DNA from 4 places in the Micromonospora sp. NPDC049903 genome. Region 2 is predicted to be linked to each of the others. Evidence: riboswitches for the same ligand, from Rfam matches in the RefSeq annotation. Region 2 holds a riboswitch; each other region holds the start of a gene.
The links. Region 2 has a riboswitch for cyclic di-AMP ahead of ACIBO1_RS10970 (NlpC/P60 family protein). Riboswitches for the same ligand answer to the same signal wherever they lie in the genome.
Positions count from the first base shown of each region.

Region 1: another riboswitch for cyclic di-AMP. It lies ahead of ACIBO1_RS15400 (C39 family peptidase); the one in region 2 lies ahead of ACIBO1_RS10970 (NlpC/P60 family protein).
Region 3: another riboswitch for cyclic di-AMP. It lies ahead of ACIBO1_RS03150 (coiled-coil domain-containing protein); the one in region 2 lies ahead of ACIBO1_RS10970 (NlpC/P60 family protein).
Region 4: another riboswitch for cyclic di-AMP. It lies ahead of ACIBO1_RS24575 (coiled-coil domain-containing protein); the one in region 2 lies ahead of ACIBO1_RS10970 (NlpC/P60 family protein).

Region 1 is NZ_JBITKL010000008.1:76,691-80,893, forward strand. Features, by position in the region: gene ACIBO1_RS15385 (acyltransferase family protein) at 1-95, shown strand, start outside; gene ACIBO1_RS15390 (hypothetical protein) at 220-624, shown strand; gene ACIBO1_RS15395 (hypothetical protein) at 802-1,566, shown strand; cyclic di-AMP (ydaO/yuaA leader) riboswitch at 1,875-2,016, shown strand; gene ACIBO1_RS15400 (C39 family peptidase) at 2,240-3,103, shown strand; gene ACIBO1_RS15405 (alpha/beta fold hydrolase) at 3,183-3,917, shown strand; gene ACIBO1_RS15410 (CDP-glycerol glycerophosphotransferase family protein) at 3,924-4,203, opposite strand, start outside.
Region 2 is NZ_JBITKL010000004.1:291,656-295,858, reverse strand. Features, by position in the region: gene ACIBO1_RS10980 (pyridoxamine 5'-phosphate oxidase family protein) at 1-495, opposite strand, end outside; gene dcd (dCTP deaminase) at 575-1,153, shown strand; gene ACIBO1_RS10970 (NlpC/P60 family protein) at 1,209-2,249, opposite strand; cyclic di-AMP (ydaO/yuaA leader) riboswitch at 2,262-2,398, opposite strand; gene ACIBO1_RS10965 (NlpC/P60 family protein) at 2,578-3,591, opposite strand; gene ACIBO1_RS10960 ((Fe-S)-binding protein) at 3,845-4,203, opposite strand, start outside.
Region 3 is NZ_JBITKL010000001.1:766,628-770,830, reverse strand. Features, by position in the region: gene ACIBO1_RS03155 (carbonic anhydrase) at 1-686, shown strand, start outside; gene ACIBO1_RS03150 (coiled-coil domain-containing protein) at 768-1,784, opposite strand; cyclic di-AMP (ydaO/yuaA leader) riboswitch at 1,788-1,919, opposite strand; gene ACIBO1_RS03145 (YibE/F family protein) at 2,086-3,465, opposite strand; gene ACIBO1_RS03140 (metal-sensitive transcriptional regulator) at 3,942-4,203, opposite strand, start outside.
Region 4 is NZ_JBITKL010000020.1:34,362-38,564, reverse strand. Features, by position in the region: gene ACIBO1_RS24580 (1-phosphofructokinase family hexose kinase) at 1-789, opposite strand, end outside; gene ACIBO1_RS24575 (coiled-coil domain-containing protein) at 1,025-2,107, opposite strand; cyclic di-AMP (ydaO/yuaA leader) riboswitch at 2,112-2,244, opposite strand; gene ACIBO1_RS24570 (cation diffusion facilitator family transporter) at 2,396-3,313, opposite strand; gene ACIBO1_RS24565 (HelD family protein) at 3,380-4,203, opposite strand, start outside.

The DNA.
Region 1 (4,203 bases), on a different contig from region 2:
TGCAGCCACGTACCGGGTCGCCCGCCGGGCTGCCGAGGCAGCGGGTGGCGGGTGACGAGCCGAGCACCGCCGGTCGGCGCGACCCGCACCGCTGAGTCCATGGTGGATCGTCCTCCTCGGCCGTCCGACCTGCTGTTTCGTGTGTCATCGGCGGCGCGTCGCCGACGCGACACGCCCGTCGCCGATGCGATTCGACGGTGGTGGCGGTAGCGTGACGATGTGCTTCCCGTCGCGTCCGCCCGTCCCCTGTGGTGGCTGGCGCGCTGGGCGACGCGGCTGCTGACCGGGTTCGCGGTCGCCGCCGCGTTCACCCTCGGCGCCTGGGCGATGCCCGCCCAGAGCGGCCCCGCCGGGCACCCCGCCGTCGACCGGGTCGCGTCGTCCGTCCTGCTCGCGCAGTCGCCCCACGCAGGCTGGCAACCCACGTCCTCCGGCACGCTGGTCGCAGTGGCCGCCACCGGGGTCGTCGACCGTGTCGACCCGGTGGGCGTACCCGGACTGCTGCCGGAGGCGCGCCCGGAGGCGCAGCGGCCCGCCGCGACGGCGGTCGCGGGTCCGGCGACATCCGTCCCGACGACGGTCGCACCGGCCGCTCACGGTGCCCGCGCCCCACCCGGCGCCTGACCTGACGCCTCGCTGCGGCCCGCCGACCGGACTCCGCCGCAGCCCGTCCCGCAACGCCCGGGACCTCTGCCCGCGATGCACCCCGTCACCGCCCGCCCGGTCCCGTGGCGCCGCCACCGGACGACCGGATGCCGGCGCGGTCCGCTGTCAGCGCACCACTGCCCACGAGGTACCGCCATGGAGAAGACCGTCCTCTACCAGTTCCTGATCGAGGTGCCCCGAGCCGCCGCTATCTGGTCGGTGCTGCTCCTGCTCGCGCTGGGCATGCTCACCGCCCTGGTCGCCCGGCCCGAACCGGACTCGTCCGGCGCCGACGAGACCACCGGCCCGGCCGACGACCCCGCCGAGGCCGAGGCGGCCGATCTGCGCCGCTACGCCGGTGAGGTGGCCGTGGCCGCCGCCGGGGCCGCGCAGAACGCCGCCCGGCGGCAGGAGGCGTGGCGTACCGCTCAGACCGCTCTCGACCGGGCCTGGGCCGGATTCGACGAGGCGGAGAGCCGGGCCCGGCGGCTCGCCGGGGCCACCGCACTGCCGGCTCCCCGCACCCCGCGCACCGCCAGCGAGTACGCCGCCCGGGAGCGCTGGCTGCACCATGCGGCGATGCAGGCGCACTGGCGCGGTGACCTGTCGGCGCGGCAGCTCACCGACGTGCTGGCGCGTCGGGCCGGCTGGGATCCCCGACTGCACCCGGCCGAACAGGAGGTGGTCCTGGCCCGGATCGTCCGCGACAACCACCGGGCCGCATACCGGGCCGCCGCCGAGCGGGAACGGGCCGCCTGGAGGGAGGCCGAGCTGGCCACCGACGCGGCCCGGGTGCTCTCCGCCGAGGCGTACGCCGCCGCGCAGCGCGTGCGGCCGAACCTGCTCCCGGCGCCCGCCGTCACCGCCGTCGCACGTCCGGCCGCAGCGGTCCTGCGGTGGCGCCCGGCGCGCGTGGGGTGACCCGGCTCGGCGACCGGATAGTCCGGCCGGATTGGGTGAGCCCGGTCACATCCATCGCCGGAACGGACGCCGGGGCGGGATCCGCCCGAGACGTGACGCGATGCCCGGAGACATTGTCTGCGGGTGGTCCACCTGTCACCGCCTGTTGCGTCGATCGCCGTCGGTCCCGTTGCGCGACGTCGCTGACCGAACGCCCGAAAATCATCGACCTGGATCATGTTTACGCAGGTCAGAGCGGGTTGGCAGGGCAATGGCCGGCCAGTAGTGTCGGCCCGTCCGATGCGGTACCCGATCGCAGGAGGCGACGCCGCATCGACCCGCCTAATCGTGGTCTCACGAACCGGGGACCCACCGCACCACTGGGGTGAATCCGCGAGCCTCGGCTCACGGTAGGGCCGTCTTCCCGCCCGAACCCGTCAGCTAACCCGGTCGGCGGTGTCGGAAGGAGCTTTTCCTCTCGTGCATCCCCTCGTCGTACCCCTTGAGTTCCCGCACCTCCACGGCACCGCGGTGCCCGCGCTCGTCGGGCCGTCGGCCACGAGCTGACTGCGACCACCGCCCCGCCCGGTATCCGGGCGTCGCCCCTCGCACGGCCGTCCCCGTACTCGGGTGGTCCTCGACAGGTCCTGTCGAGCTGACCGCCGGAGCGGTTCGCCGTGCCTCCCTGAGCCCCGTGGAGGACTCCGTGAAGCAGACCGTCACGCGCCAGCTACGCCGGCTGGCCACCGAACGCCCCTACCAGGTCGTCGCCGCCTCGGCCGCCGCGCTGGCGCTGGCCACCGGTGCCGGTGCCGTACTCGTCGGCACCGAGGACACCCCGGCCACCGCGCACACCACGACCGCCGTCGCCGAGTTGCGCGGCGACACCGCGGTCTCCCGCGCCGAGGCCCGGGTGGAGCCGACCCCGTCGACCCCGCCGGGCAGCGCGGCCCCGAGCAGCGCCGCGCCGTCGCCGTCGCCCTCGCCGAAGGCCACCTCGGCGGCTCCCTCGCCGGTGGCCACCAGTGCGAAGGCCGCCCCGAAGGCGCCGGCGCGGAAGGTCCTGGACTACGACTTCCAGGCGCAGACCACCGGCTACTACTGCGGCCCGGCCGCGGTACGCAACGCGCTCAGCGCCGCCGGTGTCGACCGTGACCAGGACACCCTGGCCGTCCAGCTCGGCACCACGTACGCCGGCACCAACTCGGCCCAGGACACCACCCGGGTGCTCAACGCCACGGTCAAGGGCGAGCCGTACTCGACCACGATGTTGCCGGGCGGCTCGGCCAGCCCGGCGCAGATGGACCAGCTCCAGGCCGACGTGGTCGAGGCGATCACCGACGGGCGCGGTGTCGTGGTGAACGTGGCCGGCAGCGCCACCGACACCGGCGGCGGCTGGCACTCCTTCCCCGGTGGTCACTACGTCGCCGTGGTGGGCTACGAGGACGACGGTCGACTGGTCAAGATCGCCGACTCGGCCGACGCCTCGTACTACTCGTACTGGATGACCACCATCGATCTCGCCCACTGGGCCGCCACCCGCGGCTACTCCTCCTGAGATGTAAGGAAGGGTCCCCTGCTAACGCCTCGTGCATAGCAGGGGACCCTTCCTTCCCTCCAAGTGGCAGACTTCGCGCATGAGCGAGGAGTCGGGCGACCGGGCGGTGCTGGTGCTGCTGCACGGGATGGGTGGCACCGGCGACGTGTGGCTGCCCTGGGCGCCGCTGTTGCAGGAGCGGTGGCCGGGCCGGTGGTCGGCCCCGGATCTGGCCGGTCACGGCGCCGCGCCGCCGCTGCCGGAGTACTCGTTCACCGCTCTCGCCGACCGGGTCGCGGGGAGTCTCGCCCCCGGTGACCGGATCGTCGTACTCGGACACTCGCTCGGCGGGGTGGTCGGCCTGGCGCTGGCCGCCGCCGACCGGGGCGTGGCGGTCGACGCGGTGGTGGGCCTCGGCATCAAGGCGGTCTGGTCCCCGGCGGAGCTGGCCCGCGCCGCCGACCTGGCCGCCCGGCCGGTCACCTGGTTCGGCACCCGCGAGGAGGCGGCCCGGCGGTACCTGCGGGTGGCCGGCCTGACCGGGTTGCTCGGCCCGGAGCAACCGGCGGTGGACGCCGGGCTGCGGCAGGTGGACGGGCGGTGGCGGCTGGCCATGGACCCGGCCGCCTTCGCCGTCGGCGAACCCGACCTGGCCGCGCTGCTGGCGACGATCGACGTGCCGGTCCTGCTGGCCCGAGGCGAACACGACACGATGGTCACCGACGACCAGCTCCGGGCGTACGGCGTACCCGTGGTCACGTTGCCCGGTCTCGGTCACCACGCCCACGTCGAGGACCCGGCGGCGGTGCTGGCCCTGCTCGACCCCTGGCGCTGAGACCGCTCAGGTGGCGCTGGGCAGCGCGGCGTCGGTCGTGGCCCGGGGTGCCGGGGCGGTCCAGGTCGGGTCCAGCTCCCGCCGGGCGGCGCCCAGGAACGCCTCGGCGTACGACTCGGCCGGGAAGTCGCCCAGGTAGCGCCGACGGGTCGCCCAGCGCGCCTCGGCGAGCGGATCGGTGTCGAGCAGCCGGGTCAGCACGTCGTCCAGGTCGGACATGTCCCGGCGCAGCACGTAGCCGGTGGCGGCGAGGGGGAACCGCTCGACGAACCGGTCACCGTCGACA
Region 2 (4,203 bases):
GGGCGTGGGCCGGGCGGCCTGCGGGGTGGCGCCGGCCGGGTCGAGCCAGACCTGCACGGCCGGCTCACCGACCAGCCCGCCGGTGGCGGCGCGCTCGTGCCGGGCGAGCATCGCCACGTCGACGGTGAACTCGAACAGACGCCAGTCGGCGTGCGGGGCGGCGCGGGCCGCGAGCGCCAACCGGGCCACCGTGGCGTCGTCGGTGACGGGTCGGGCGCGGCCAGCGACGTACGCCTCGTCGTCGCTCTCCTCCGCCGGGAACGAGTGCAGCGCGTAGCGCCCGTCGCGTTCCAGGTCGCGCCGCTTCGGCGAGTCGATCACGAAGCAGAAGAGACCGTCGGCGGTGATCACCGGGGAGACCGGGTGCACCCGGGGCCCGCCGTCGGCGCGGACCGTGGCCAGGTAGCCGAAGCCCGGGCCGTACTGCTGCATGAGAAGGCGGATCCCGTCGGCGAGTCGGGGCTCGTCGACGGCGAAATCGGACCAGGAAGCCATGCCGACATCCTATCGAACATACGTTCTAAGCAGGTAGTCCGACACGCAGGTCACGACTACCGGCCGCTAAGGTGTGGCGATGCTGCTCTCCGACCGCGACCTGGTCTCCGAGATCAAGGCCGGCACCCTGGCGCTGGAGCCCTTCGAGCCCACCCTGGTGCAGCCGTCCAGCATCGACGTCCGCCTGGACAAGCTGTTCCGGGTGTTCAACAACCACCTCTACACACACATCGACCCGGCCACCCAGCAGGACGATCTCACCTCGCCGGTGGAGGTGCCCGACGGCGAGCCGTTCGTGCTGCACCCGGGCGAGTTCGTGCTCGCCTCCACGCTTGAGGTGATCTCGCTCGGCGACCAGCTCGCCGGCCGGCTCGAAGGCAAGTCCAGCCTCGGTCGCCTCGGCCTGCTGACGCACTCCACCGCCGGCTTCATCGACCCCGGCTTCTCCGGTCACGTCACGCTGGAGCTGTCCAACGTGGCCAACCTGCCGATCACGCTCTGGCCCGGTATGAAGATCGGCCAGCTCTGCATCTTCCGGCTCTCGTCGCCCGCCGAGCACCCGTACGGCTCGCTCGTCTACGGCTCGCGCTACCAGGGGCAGCGCGGCCCGACGCCGAGCCGCGCCTGGCAGAACTGGCGTACCTGGCCGACCCGCTGACGACCGGCGGGCCCGCGCTGCGCAGACGCGGGCCCGTGGTCGTCCGCCCGGCGACTCAGCCGGGTCGGCCGAAACTGTGGATCGGACTGGTGTCCATCCGCTTCATCGCGATCGGCTTGCCGGCGCGGGAGGCGTGCACCACCCAGCCGCCGCCGACGTACATCCCGACGTGGTGCAGGTCTCGGAAGTAGAAGACCAGGTCACCCGGGCGCAGGTCGCCGCGACCGACCGAGGCGGTGACCTGCCGCTGCCGCGCCGCGTTGTGCGGCAGCGCCACCCCGGCCCGCGCCCACGCGGCCAACATCAACCCCGAGCAGTCGTACGCGTGCGGCCCCTCGGCACCCCACGAGTACGGCTTGCCGATCTGGGCGCACGCGAAGGTGACCGCCTCACCGGCCGGGCCACCCGGATAGGTGGCCGGACAGGGCGCCGGCCGCAACGGACCACCACCCCCGTCGTCGTACGCCCGCAGCCGCAACCGTTGCAGCCGCTCGATCTCGGTGTCGATCTGCCGCCGCTTCCCGGCCAGGTCAGCCTCGGTGCGGGTCAGCTCGGCGATGGTGCGGTCCAGTCCGGCTCGGGCGGCGGCGAGTTCGTCCCGCAGCTCACGCGCCTGGCGTACATCCTCCTGCTGGAAGCGGGCGTACCGGTCGAGCACGCCGAGCTGGGCGACGACCTCGCCCGGCGACCGGCTGCCCAGCAGCGTGTTCACGGCGCGCACCGGCTCGCCGCGGTACGCCCGCGCGGCCAGCGCGCCGACCCGCTTCATCGCCTCGTCCACCTGCTGTTGCAGCGGGGCTATGCGAGCGGTCAGGGCGTCCGCCTCCCGGCGGGTGCCGGCCAGGTCCTGCCGGGTCGCGTTGTGTCGTTCGATGACGGCTTCGAGCCGGTTCCAGTCCTCGTCGATCTGGCGCTCGATGTCGTCGACCGTGGGGTCGGCGTGGGCCGCCGTCGCGCCGCCGGTCAGCAGGACGGCGGTCGCGGCGAGTGCGGCGAGTGCGGTGGTGCAGCGGTACCAGCGGAATCGCGGCGCATCCGTCGTCGGGCCGGGCTTCGCCGACCGGTACGACGGAGGCCGCGGGGCATGGTGTGCCACCGGGCTGCGTACTCCTTCTTCCCAGACCGCCTACCGGGTTAGCTGACGGGTTCGGGCGGGAAGGGGACGCCCTACCGCGACCATCGCGGACTCACCCCGGGAACCTGGGTCCCCGGCTCGCTCGGACAGCGACTCGGCGGTGTCGGACCGTCACCGCCCCGGGTGGGCGGTTGTGCCAGCGGCCCGACGATTGACCAGCGTAGGGACGACCAGCGTCGATACGCAACACACCCACACCGTCACTCTCGGTGCATTAATCCGACAACGAAGAAGGCCCCCGGTCGCTTGACCGAGGGCCTTCCGTGGTTCCTGCGTACGCGCTCAGGCGTCAGCCTGGTCGACGGAACCCGGCGACCGGCATCGTCGTGATCGGCGAGACGTTGACCGGGACACCGGCACGCGCCGCGTGCACCATCGTGTTGTTGCCCAGATAGATCCCGACGTGACTCACGTCGCTGCGGAAGAACACGAGGTCACCGGGGCGGGCGTCGGCCCGCGAGATCGCCTTGCCCTCGCGCCACTGGGCGCCGGTGAAGTGGGTCAGGGAGATACCCGCCGCCCGGTACGCGTACTGGGTGAGACCGGAGCAGTCGAACGAGTTCGGCCCGGTGGCACCCCAGACGTACGGCTTGCCGACCTGCGCGCAGGCGGTCCGGATGGCCGTCCGGGCCGCGTCGCTGACCACACCGTTGATGGTCGGGCAGTTGGTGGTCTTGACCGTGGTCACCGGAAGGGACCGCTCCAGCCGCTTGATCTCGGCGTCGATCTGCTTCTTCTTCGCCGCAAGCTGCTTCTGCTTGGCCTCCTGGTCGACGATCAACGCGTCGAGCGTGGCCTTCTGGTCGTCGTACTTCTTGCGGATCTTCATGACGCCCTCGAGCTGGCGGCGCTCCTCCCAGGCGAGCCGGTCGAGGAGGGCCATCTGCTCACCGAGCTGGTCCGGCTTCGCGTTGAGCAGCACCGCGCCGAGTTCCTGCGACGGGCCGGTGATGTAGTACCGGGAGGCGAGGCCCGCGACCCGGTTCATCGCCAGCTCCGTTTCCAGGGCCAGCGGCTGGATCTTCTTCTCCAGCTTCTCGGCCTTCTCGCGGTTGACCCGCAGCTCCGAGCGCACCTTGTTGAACTGCTCGATGGTGGGTTCGAGCTGCTGCCACTGCTTGTCGATCTGGCGCTCGATCTCGTCCACCGACGGCTCGGCGTACGCGGGCGCGGCGACCAGACCAGCACCGACCGCAGCGGCGGCGACCAGGACGACCAGACGGCGAGCGACCTTGCGCAGCCCGCGCGCGGGGGTGGGGCGTCCCGGCGCATGACGATGGAGGGGCATGGTTGCCACCGGCACCGACTCCTTTGCGACCGACCACCGGGCGTCCCGCTAGCGGTAAGGGGCGAGACAGACGACCCACGGCGGTCGGTGCCTCACATTAGGGGAACGCGCGCGGCGGAATCAAGGCGACCAACGGCTCATTCACCTTTGCGCGACCGATCGCACACAAAGGGTGTCGACCAATTCGTTACAGTTATCTACGCCAATATAAAAATCGGGACGTGTCGGCATCCGTACAGATGCCGCCACGTCCCGACGTACGCGCTGGTCACCCGGCGACCGGCTCGCCCTCCTCGGCGCCCCGGGCCTGCTCGGGCTTGACCGAACGCAACAGCACGCTGGCCACGTCGACCACCTCGACCTGGTCGCCGGCGCCTTTGCCGTTGACTCCGTCACTCAGCATCGTCGAGCAGAACGGACAGCCGACCGCGACGGTCCTCGCACCGGTGGACATGGCCTCCTCGACCCGATCCACATTGATCCGCTTGCCGATCCGCTCCTCCATCCACATGCGCGCGCCACCGGCGCCGCAGCAGAAGGAGCGCTCGCTGTTGCGCGGCATCTCGACCAGGCCGTCGTCGGCGCCGACGGCGCTGCCCAGCACCTCGCGTGGCGGGGTGAAGACCC
Region 3 (4,203 bases), on a different contig from region 2:
GAACGATCGGAGCGCAGCCCGGTCCCGAACGCGAGTACCTGACCGCAGACCTTCCCGGTTCGCGGGAGCGCGCCCTCGCCGAGCTGGTCGCCGGCAACCGCCGCTTCGTCACCGACACGCTCCGGCACCCCAACCAGAACGCCAGCCACCGGGCCGCCGTCGCCGCCGAGCAGCACCCCTTCGCGGTGATCGTGGGCTGCTCCGACTCACGGCTCGCTGCGGAGATCATCTTCGACCGTGGGCTGGGTGATCTCTTCGTGGTCCGTACCGCCGGGCACACCATCGGCCCGGAGGTGCTGGGCAGCGTCGAGTACGCGGTGAGCGTGCTGCGTACGCCGCTGGTGGTGGTGCTCGGGCACGACTCGTGCGGTGCCGTCCAGGCGGCCCGGGCCGCGGCGGCCACCGGCACCGCTCCGTCGGGGCACCTGCGGGCCGTGGTGGACGCGGTGGTGCCCAGCCTGCGCCGGGCCGAGCAGGCGGGAGTCGACGACCTGGACGCGATCGTCGACATCCACATCGCGCAGACCGTCGAGGCGATGCTGGAGTCCTCCGAGGCGCTGGCCGCCGAGGTGGCCGCAGGCGGGTGCGCGGTGGTGGGCATGTCGTACCGGCTGGCCGCCGGTGAGGTGCGGACCGTCGCGGCGGAACCTGCCGAGATGTCGGGTGTGGTCACGCCCGTGGGCTGATCCGCCGGATTGCCCGACACGGACGACGAGGGCCGCTCCGCCAGACGGCGGAGCGGCCCTCGCATGTCACCCGGACGGTGCTCAGAGCAGCGACACGTGCACGTGGTCCGTGTGGTTGGACGGGCCGCTGTAGGACCGCCACCTGTTCTCGGTCGGGAACCAGATCTGCCGGTTCCAGATCACGTAGTAGATGCCGAGCCGGTCGGCGTTGCGGACCAGGAAGGCCGCCAGGTTGTTGCCGTAGATCCGGGTGTCGTTGTTGTGCCAGGGGCTGAACCCGCTGTTCTGCAACGACCAGTCACAGGCCCGGCCCTTGGGGTGCTCGAACTTGTCACCGGGCCGCCAGCAACCGACGAAGCGGTCGAAGCCGGCCCGCTTGACCTCCTTGTACATGTGCAGGGTGCGCGGCGTGATGCAGCCCGACGTGGTCGGGTCCTTCTGGCTGCACGACTCCGGCTTCCAACTGCCGTCGGACGCGCGGTTCGGCGCCACCCGGGCGACCGGCGAGGTGGCGGCCACCAGGCCACCGGTCAGGCTCTCGCCACCGACCAGGCGGAGTGACTTCTCCGCCTCGGTCTTCTTGCGCGCCATGTCGTTGGTCAGCTTCTGCTGCTCACGGACCTCGGCGTCGGAGGCGAGCTTGGCCTGGTCGGCGCGCTCCCGGATCGTGTTGACCTCGCCCAACTTCTTGTCGTTGAACAGGTTCAACTCGTCCAGGGCGGACGCGCGGTCCATGAACGAGTCCGGCGCGTTGCTCTGCAACAACATCGCTATCGCACCCACCCGGCCGGTGCGGTACGACTGCGTCGCGATCTCGGCGACCTGCGGCCGGAGCGCGTCGAGGTCGGCTTGTGCGCGGCGCAGCTCGACGTCGAGCTTGAGCTGGCGCTTCTTGGACCGCTCCAGCTGGTTCTTGGCCTTGGAGAAGTCGCGGTTCGCCGACTCGATCAGGTCGTTGAGCATCGGTGGGTCGTCGTCGTGCTCGGCTGGCGCGGGTGGGTTCGGCGCGGCCATGGCCGGCAGGGGCCCGGCGAACACGGCGAACGCGGCGAACACGGCCACCACAGGGGTCATCCAGCGGCGTAGGGGTGCCGTCACTTCTTTCCCTTCCATCGACCGCCGACCGGGTTAGCTGACGGGTTCGGAACGGAAGTGGCCCCTACCGCTGACGCGGATTCACCCCACCTACCTGGGTCCCCGGCTCGCCTCGCGGCGATTGGGCGGTGGCACCGCAGGCGCCGCTGCGCGCCTTCGTCGGTGACCGGCTGTGAGGTTACCCGACGGTCCATGTCGGTCTCTACGCCCCGAACCCGGCTAGATGCGTCATTTCGTAATCGCGATGGGTGACCAACGACACGGGCACGAACCGTGTCGGCAGGGGCGGTCACGCTGCGGGGTGTCACCATGTGGTGTCCGTGCTCCTGTCCGGGTCGGGCCACCGCGATCCGGTGGCGGGGGGTGTGTCACGCGCACGCGCGGTGCTGAGCGCGTGCAGGGCCTCGGTCCGGTCCGTACCGGGCCGGGGAGTCGGGGGAGTGGGGCCGCCGCCGTCCGGCCCGTCGTCGTGGCCGCCGGACCCGCCGGGCTCCGGCGTGTCCCGCCGTCCGGCGGTGACCACCAGCGCGGCCAGTGCGGTCGTCAGCGGTACGGCGGCGACCAGCCCCAGCGTGGCCACCACGCTGCGGACGATCTCCTGGGTGAGGAACTCGCTGGTCACGATCTGGCCGAGCGCGCGGGTGTCGGCGGTGAGCAGGAGCAGCAACGGCAGCGACGCGCCCGCGTACGCCAGCACGATGGTGTTCACCACCGAGGCGATGTGGGCCCGGCCGACCCGGGTCGCCGAGCGGTACAGCTCCCGGCGGGTGAAGCTCGGGTTGGCGTGACGCAGTTCGGTCACGGCGGCGGCCTGGGTCACCGTGACGTCGTCGAGCACGCCGAGCGAGCCGATGATGATGCCCGCGAGCAGCAGGCCGTGCAGGTCGACGTCGCCCCGGAACATGGACAGCGTGGTGGCGTCCTCGCTGCCGAAGCCGGTCAGGTGGGTGGCCCGGGTGGCGGCCAGCCCGAGCAGGCCGGTGAGCACCAGGCTGCCGAGCGTGCCGAGGACGGCCACCGAGGTCTGTGCCGAGATGCCGTGTGTCAGGTACAGCACCACGAACATGATCAGCGCCGCGCCGACGATGGCGACCACCAACGGCGGCTGGCCGGCACTGATGCCGGGCAGCACGAAGGTGATCAGGATGGCGAAACTGGCTGCCAGACCGCCGAGCGCGGCCAGGCCGCGAAGCCGCCCGAAGGCCACGATGGCGGCGGCGAACAGCACCGCGAGCCAGATCAGCGGCTTACCCCGCTGGTGCTCGGCGATGTTGTAGTAGCTGAGCGAGGGGTCCTCGGGATCGGTCAGGGAGACCAGGATGATCTCGTCGCCGACGCTGACCCGTGGCGCTCCCGGGCCGTCCGGCAGCGGCGTCTGCACGTCCTGACCTTCGTCCGGGCCGTTGTCGACCCGTACGGTCACCGTGCCGCACTGCTGCCCGGCGGTGGTCGGGGTGCCCTCGGGCACGACCGGGTTCGGTGGGCAGGGCTCGTTCACCACCCGGGTGACCGTGCCGTGGTAACGAGGCGTGTCGTCGGCGGCCTCGGGTCGCGGCGGGTCCGAGGGCCAGAGGATGAGCGCGGCGACCAGGGTGACGAGGAAGAGGGGGACCACCGTCACGATGAGGATCCGCCGCACCCGGGGTGGGGTGGGCGGAGCGGAACGGGTGTGGTCGGCGCCCATTCATTGTCTCCCAACGATTCCAAGGCGAACTACGTACCGGCGGGCGAGAAGGTTCAGCGCCGCCGGTCGGCCGCTGCGGCGGGCATCCGGAATGGCCCGAGCGTGGCAGGATGGCTGCGTACCGTGAGGGCAGGGCCGGCTCTCGGCAACCGCAGCAGGGCTGCGGCCCGGGTGCGCAACCGCGGCAGGGCTGCGGCCGTGTCACACCGCCACACGCGGGCGGCGGCAGTGCGGCGCGACCGTGTCGGGGGTACGGCGACGGGCCGCCGAAGGTCTGCTGCGGCGGTGGTGCGTGCCCGACGGCGGGCGGGGGCCGGGAGGCTTCCGGGTCGGCTGGCCATCGTGGCGAATGGTAGCCAGGTCGGCATCGGAACGCAGGTCGCGAGCGTGTGTCGGGGGCGGGCGTCGGAGACGACACTCCCGGCCGGGCGTGCGGGTGGGGCGGGTCAGCCGCGCCTCATCAGGCGACGGGCGGGTCAGCCGCGCTTCATCAAGCGGCCGACGGCGGCCATCATCTCGGAGGCCATCTCGTCGGCGCGGCCCTCGGCGGCGCCCTCGTGCATGCAGTGCCGGGCGTGCCCGTCGAGCAGGCCGAGAGCGACCTTGTCCAGCGCGGCCTGGATCGCGGAGATCTGGGTGAGCACGTCGATGCAGTAGCGATCCTCGTCGACCATCTTCTCGACGCCGCGTACCTGCCCCTCGACACGACGTAGCCGGGCGAGCAGTTGGTCCTTGCTG
Region 4 (4,203 bases), on a different contig from region 2:
GGTGCGTACGTCACCGCCGCGCGCCACCACGGCGGCCACGCTGGCGGTCATCGAGTCTCCCGCACCGCGCGGGTCGGCCGCCTCCAGGCGGGGCATCTGCACCTCGAAGACCTCGCCGTCGACGAGGGCCAGCGCCGGCTTGTCGGCACGGCTGACCACCACGTTCTCGGCGCCGGTGGCGTGCAGCTCGTACATCGCCCGGGTGAGCTGCTCCTCGTCGTCGTCGGCCGCGCGGCCGTCGGCGATCAGCTCCTCGTGGCTGACCTTGACGAAGAACACCCCGCTGTCCAGCACGGCGGTGAGGTGGTCGCCGCAGAGGTCCACCACCACCCGGCTGCCGTTCGCGCCGAGGTCGGCGGCGAAGCGCCGGTACAGGTCGGCGGGGACCAGCGACGGGTCGTTCGGGCCGCTCAGGATGCTCACCGCCGCCCGCAGTCCCTCGCCCAGCGACAGGTTGTAGAGCTCGTCCAACTCGTGTCGACTCAGCGGCTGCCCGGTCACGTCGACGATCTCCTGCCGGGTGCCCTCGCGGCGGTCGTGTACGTACCCGCCGCTGCCGCCGGAGTCCCGCGCCACCACCTTGAGGTCGACGCCCTCGCTGACCAGCAGGGGCTCCAGCACCTGCCCGATCTCGCCGCCGAGCGCGGTGCAGAGCACCACGTCGACGCCGTGCGACAGCACCATCCGGGCCTGCCAGACGCCCTGACCGCCGGGGTGCAGGTGCAGCTCCGGAGTCTCGTTGGGCTGGTCGATCGTGACCGTGAGCAGTGGGGTCGGCGCGAAGACCATCACATGTCCGGTCGCCGCGCTCACGACGCACCGTCGCACTGGGTCCGCTGCGGTCCGCTCATAACCGTTCCTCCCGGTCGCCACGAAATGTCCGCTTCGATGTCGACGGTAACCAAGGTGGCCGCAGAGCGCGCGGCGACGGGCGGGGCGGAACCGAGGCAGCCGCCTCGGAGTGCGGGAACGACGACGCCGGGTGGACCACCCGCGAGGGCGGCCACCCGGCGTGCCGTGTGGATCAGTACACCGACAGGTGCACGTGGTTGGTGTGGTCGCTGGACGGGTCGCCCCGCGCGCCGCTGTACGTCCGCCAGCCGCTGCTCGGCAGCCAGATCTGCTTGTACCAGATCACGTAGAGCACGGCGAGACGGTCGGCGTTGTTGACGTAGAACGCCGCCAGGTTGTTGCCGTACGTCCGGTCGCCGCCGGTGGCGACCCCGCCGAAGCCGTTCTTCTGCGCCGCGAAGTCGCAGGCCCGACCCTTCGGGTGCTCACCCGAGCCGCCCGCGCGGTAGCAGGAGACGTACCGGGTGAAGCCGGCCGCCTTGGCCTGGTTGAGCGCGTGCAGGGTGCGGGGCGTGATGCAGCCGTTGGCCGGGGTGGGGTCGTTGACGCTGCACGACTCGGCCGGCCAGGAGCCGTTGGAGTTGCGCGGTGCCGGCTTGGCGGTGGCGCTGCTGGAACCGCCGCCACGTGCCGGGGTCCGGCTGGCCCGCTCCTGTGCCGCGGCCCGCTCGGCGCGCTCGGCGCGTTCCTCGGCCACGGTCAGCGAGCGCTCGGCCTGCTCCTTGCGCTTGGCCATCACGGCCACCTGCTTGCGCTGCTCCTGCACCTCGACGTCGAGGGCCTGCTTGGTCTTGCTGACCTCGTCCCGGGTGGTCCGCAGGTCCCGCAGCGCGCGTTCCTCGTTGGCCGCCACCGCGTCCAGCGCCGCCGCACGGTCCATGAAGCCGGCCGGGGAGCCGCTGTTGAGCAGCGCCGACGCGGCACCGAGCCGGCCGCCGCGATACGCCTGCGCGGCGATCTCGGCTACCTTGTCGCTGCGTTCGGTGAGCTGACCCTCGGTCGTGGTGAGCTGCGCGGCCAGCTTCTTCTGCCGGTCGACCGAGCGGTCCAGGGCGGTCTTGGCGTCGAGGTAGCCCTTGCTGGCCGCCTCCAACTGGGCGCGCAGCGCCGGTGTGCCGCCCTCGTCGCCGACGTCACCGGGGGCTGCGGAGGCAGCGCTGAACGGAGCGAGCGCGGCGCCCAGGGCGAGGGCGAGCCCCGCAGCGATCAGGGCCGCCGTACGGGCGGCCGGTCTCACGGTTGCCACTGCTGGCATGCACATGTCCTTCCGTCAGCCGCCGACCGGGTTAGCTGACGGGTTCGGGACGGAAGATCCCTACCGCTGGACGCGGATGCACCCCTGGAACATGGTTCCCCGGTTCGCCCTGGCGGGCGATTAGGCGGCGGTCACCGCCGGCACCGTCGAGTGCCGCCTGGCGGAGACCGGGTCCGAGCCTACCGGTGCTGGTGGGGCTGGTGCAGCCGGTGTGACTCCTGGTGTTCCCCTGATCACCAGTAAACCAGACAAATGGGATTCTTGTTGCCTTTCGTATTCCTCGTCCCGCTACCACTCCACCGTCCCACAGGCACCTGCGCTCGTCCCGGGCTCGATCTGCAACGTGGCGTGCGCGATGTCGAAGTCCTCGCGCAGTGCCTTACGGGCCGCGCGGAGCACCGTGCCGACCTCGACGCCCTCGGCGGTGGTCAGGTGGGCCGAGGCCACCTCCATCCCGGAGGTGAGCGTCCAGACGTGCAGGTCGTGGACGCTGGCCACGCCGGGCACCGCGGCCAGCCGGTCATGCACCGCAGTGACCTGGAGGTGCTCCGGGGCTGCCTGCACCAGGATGCGGACCGCCGCCCGGCCCAGACGCCAGGTACGCGGCAGGATGAACGCGCCGATCGCGACCGCCACCAGCGGGTCCGCCCACCACCAGCCGGTCAGCGCGATCAGCGCCGCCGCCGCGATCACCCCCAGCGAGCCGAGCAGGTCGGCCAGCACCTCCAGGTACGCCCCGCGCAGGTTGATGCTCTCCCGTGCCCCGGGTCGCAGCAGCGCGAACGCGACCAGGTTGGCGAGCAGGCCGAGCGTGGCCACCACCAGCACCGGCCCGGTACGCACCTCCGGTGGGTCGCCGAACCGGCGTGCCGCCTCGACCAGCACGTAACCGGCGACGCCGACGAGCAGCACGGCGTTGGCCAACGCGGCGAGCACCTCCAGCCGATAGAGGCCGAAGGTGCGTTGTGGATGTGTGTCCACGCGTCGGGTGGCGGTCACCGCCGCGAGCGCCATCCCGATGCCGAGCACGTCGGTGAACATGTGCCCGGCGTCGGAGAGCAGGGCCAGCGAGCCGGTCCACAGGGCGGTCACCGCCTCCACCACCATCAGGGCGGCGAGCAGCACGAACGCCGCCCACAGCCGGCCGGAGTGGCGGTGTGCGGCGTTCGACACCGAAGCGTGGTGGTGGTCGTGGCCCGCGCCCACGCAGACACCTTGCGTGCTGCGCCCCGCCGGGGACGGATCTATGCCGACATTGCTATATGTGCGCGCTCAGCCGGTCGGGTCGATCGTGGTCAGCCGCTGGGTGGCCCGGGACAGGGCGACGTAGAGCGTACGCACGCCGGAGCCCGGATCGGCACGGATCTCACCGGGGGCGACCAGCACCACGCCGTCGTACTCCATGCCCTTGGCCTCCAGGCTGGTCACCACCTGGAGGCGCTCGCCGCCGAGCCCGCCCAGCCAGGCCGCGACCTCGTCCCGGCGCGGCACCGGCGTGATCACCCCGACGGTGCCCTCGACCTCGCCGAGCAGCGCGCTCGCGGCGGTCAGCACACTGGTTTCCAGCTCCGCCGCCGGCACCACCAGCTCCACCGGGTCGACCCCGGTGGTCCGCACGGCGGTGGGCAGGGCCAGGTCCGGGTACGCCCGCCGGATCTCGGCCGCCGCCACCGCGAAGATCTCCGCCGAGTTGCGGTAGTTGGTGGTGAGCGTGAACCGGTGCCGCCGCCGACGACCCAACGCCTGGTCCCGGGCCCGGGACAGCTCCTGCGGATCCCCCGTCCACGCGGTCTGCGCCGGGTCGCCCACCACCGTCCACGAGGCCAGCCGACCGCGTCGGCCGATCATGCGCCACTGCATCGGTGACACGTCCTGCGACTCGTCCACCACCACGTGCGCGTAGTCGCGGTAGTCCTCCGGCCGCTCCCGGGCCGCCTGGCGGGCGGCCCGCTGCCGGCCGGCGTGCGTGCTCAGCTCGCGTACCCCACCGGCGAGCTGGAACGGGTCGCGCTTCGCGCGGGCCGGACGCACCGGCTTGCCGAGCAGCGCGTCCAGCTCGTCGAGCAGCGCCACGTCGGCGACGGTCGGCACCTCGG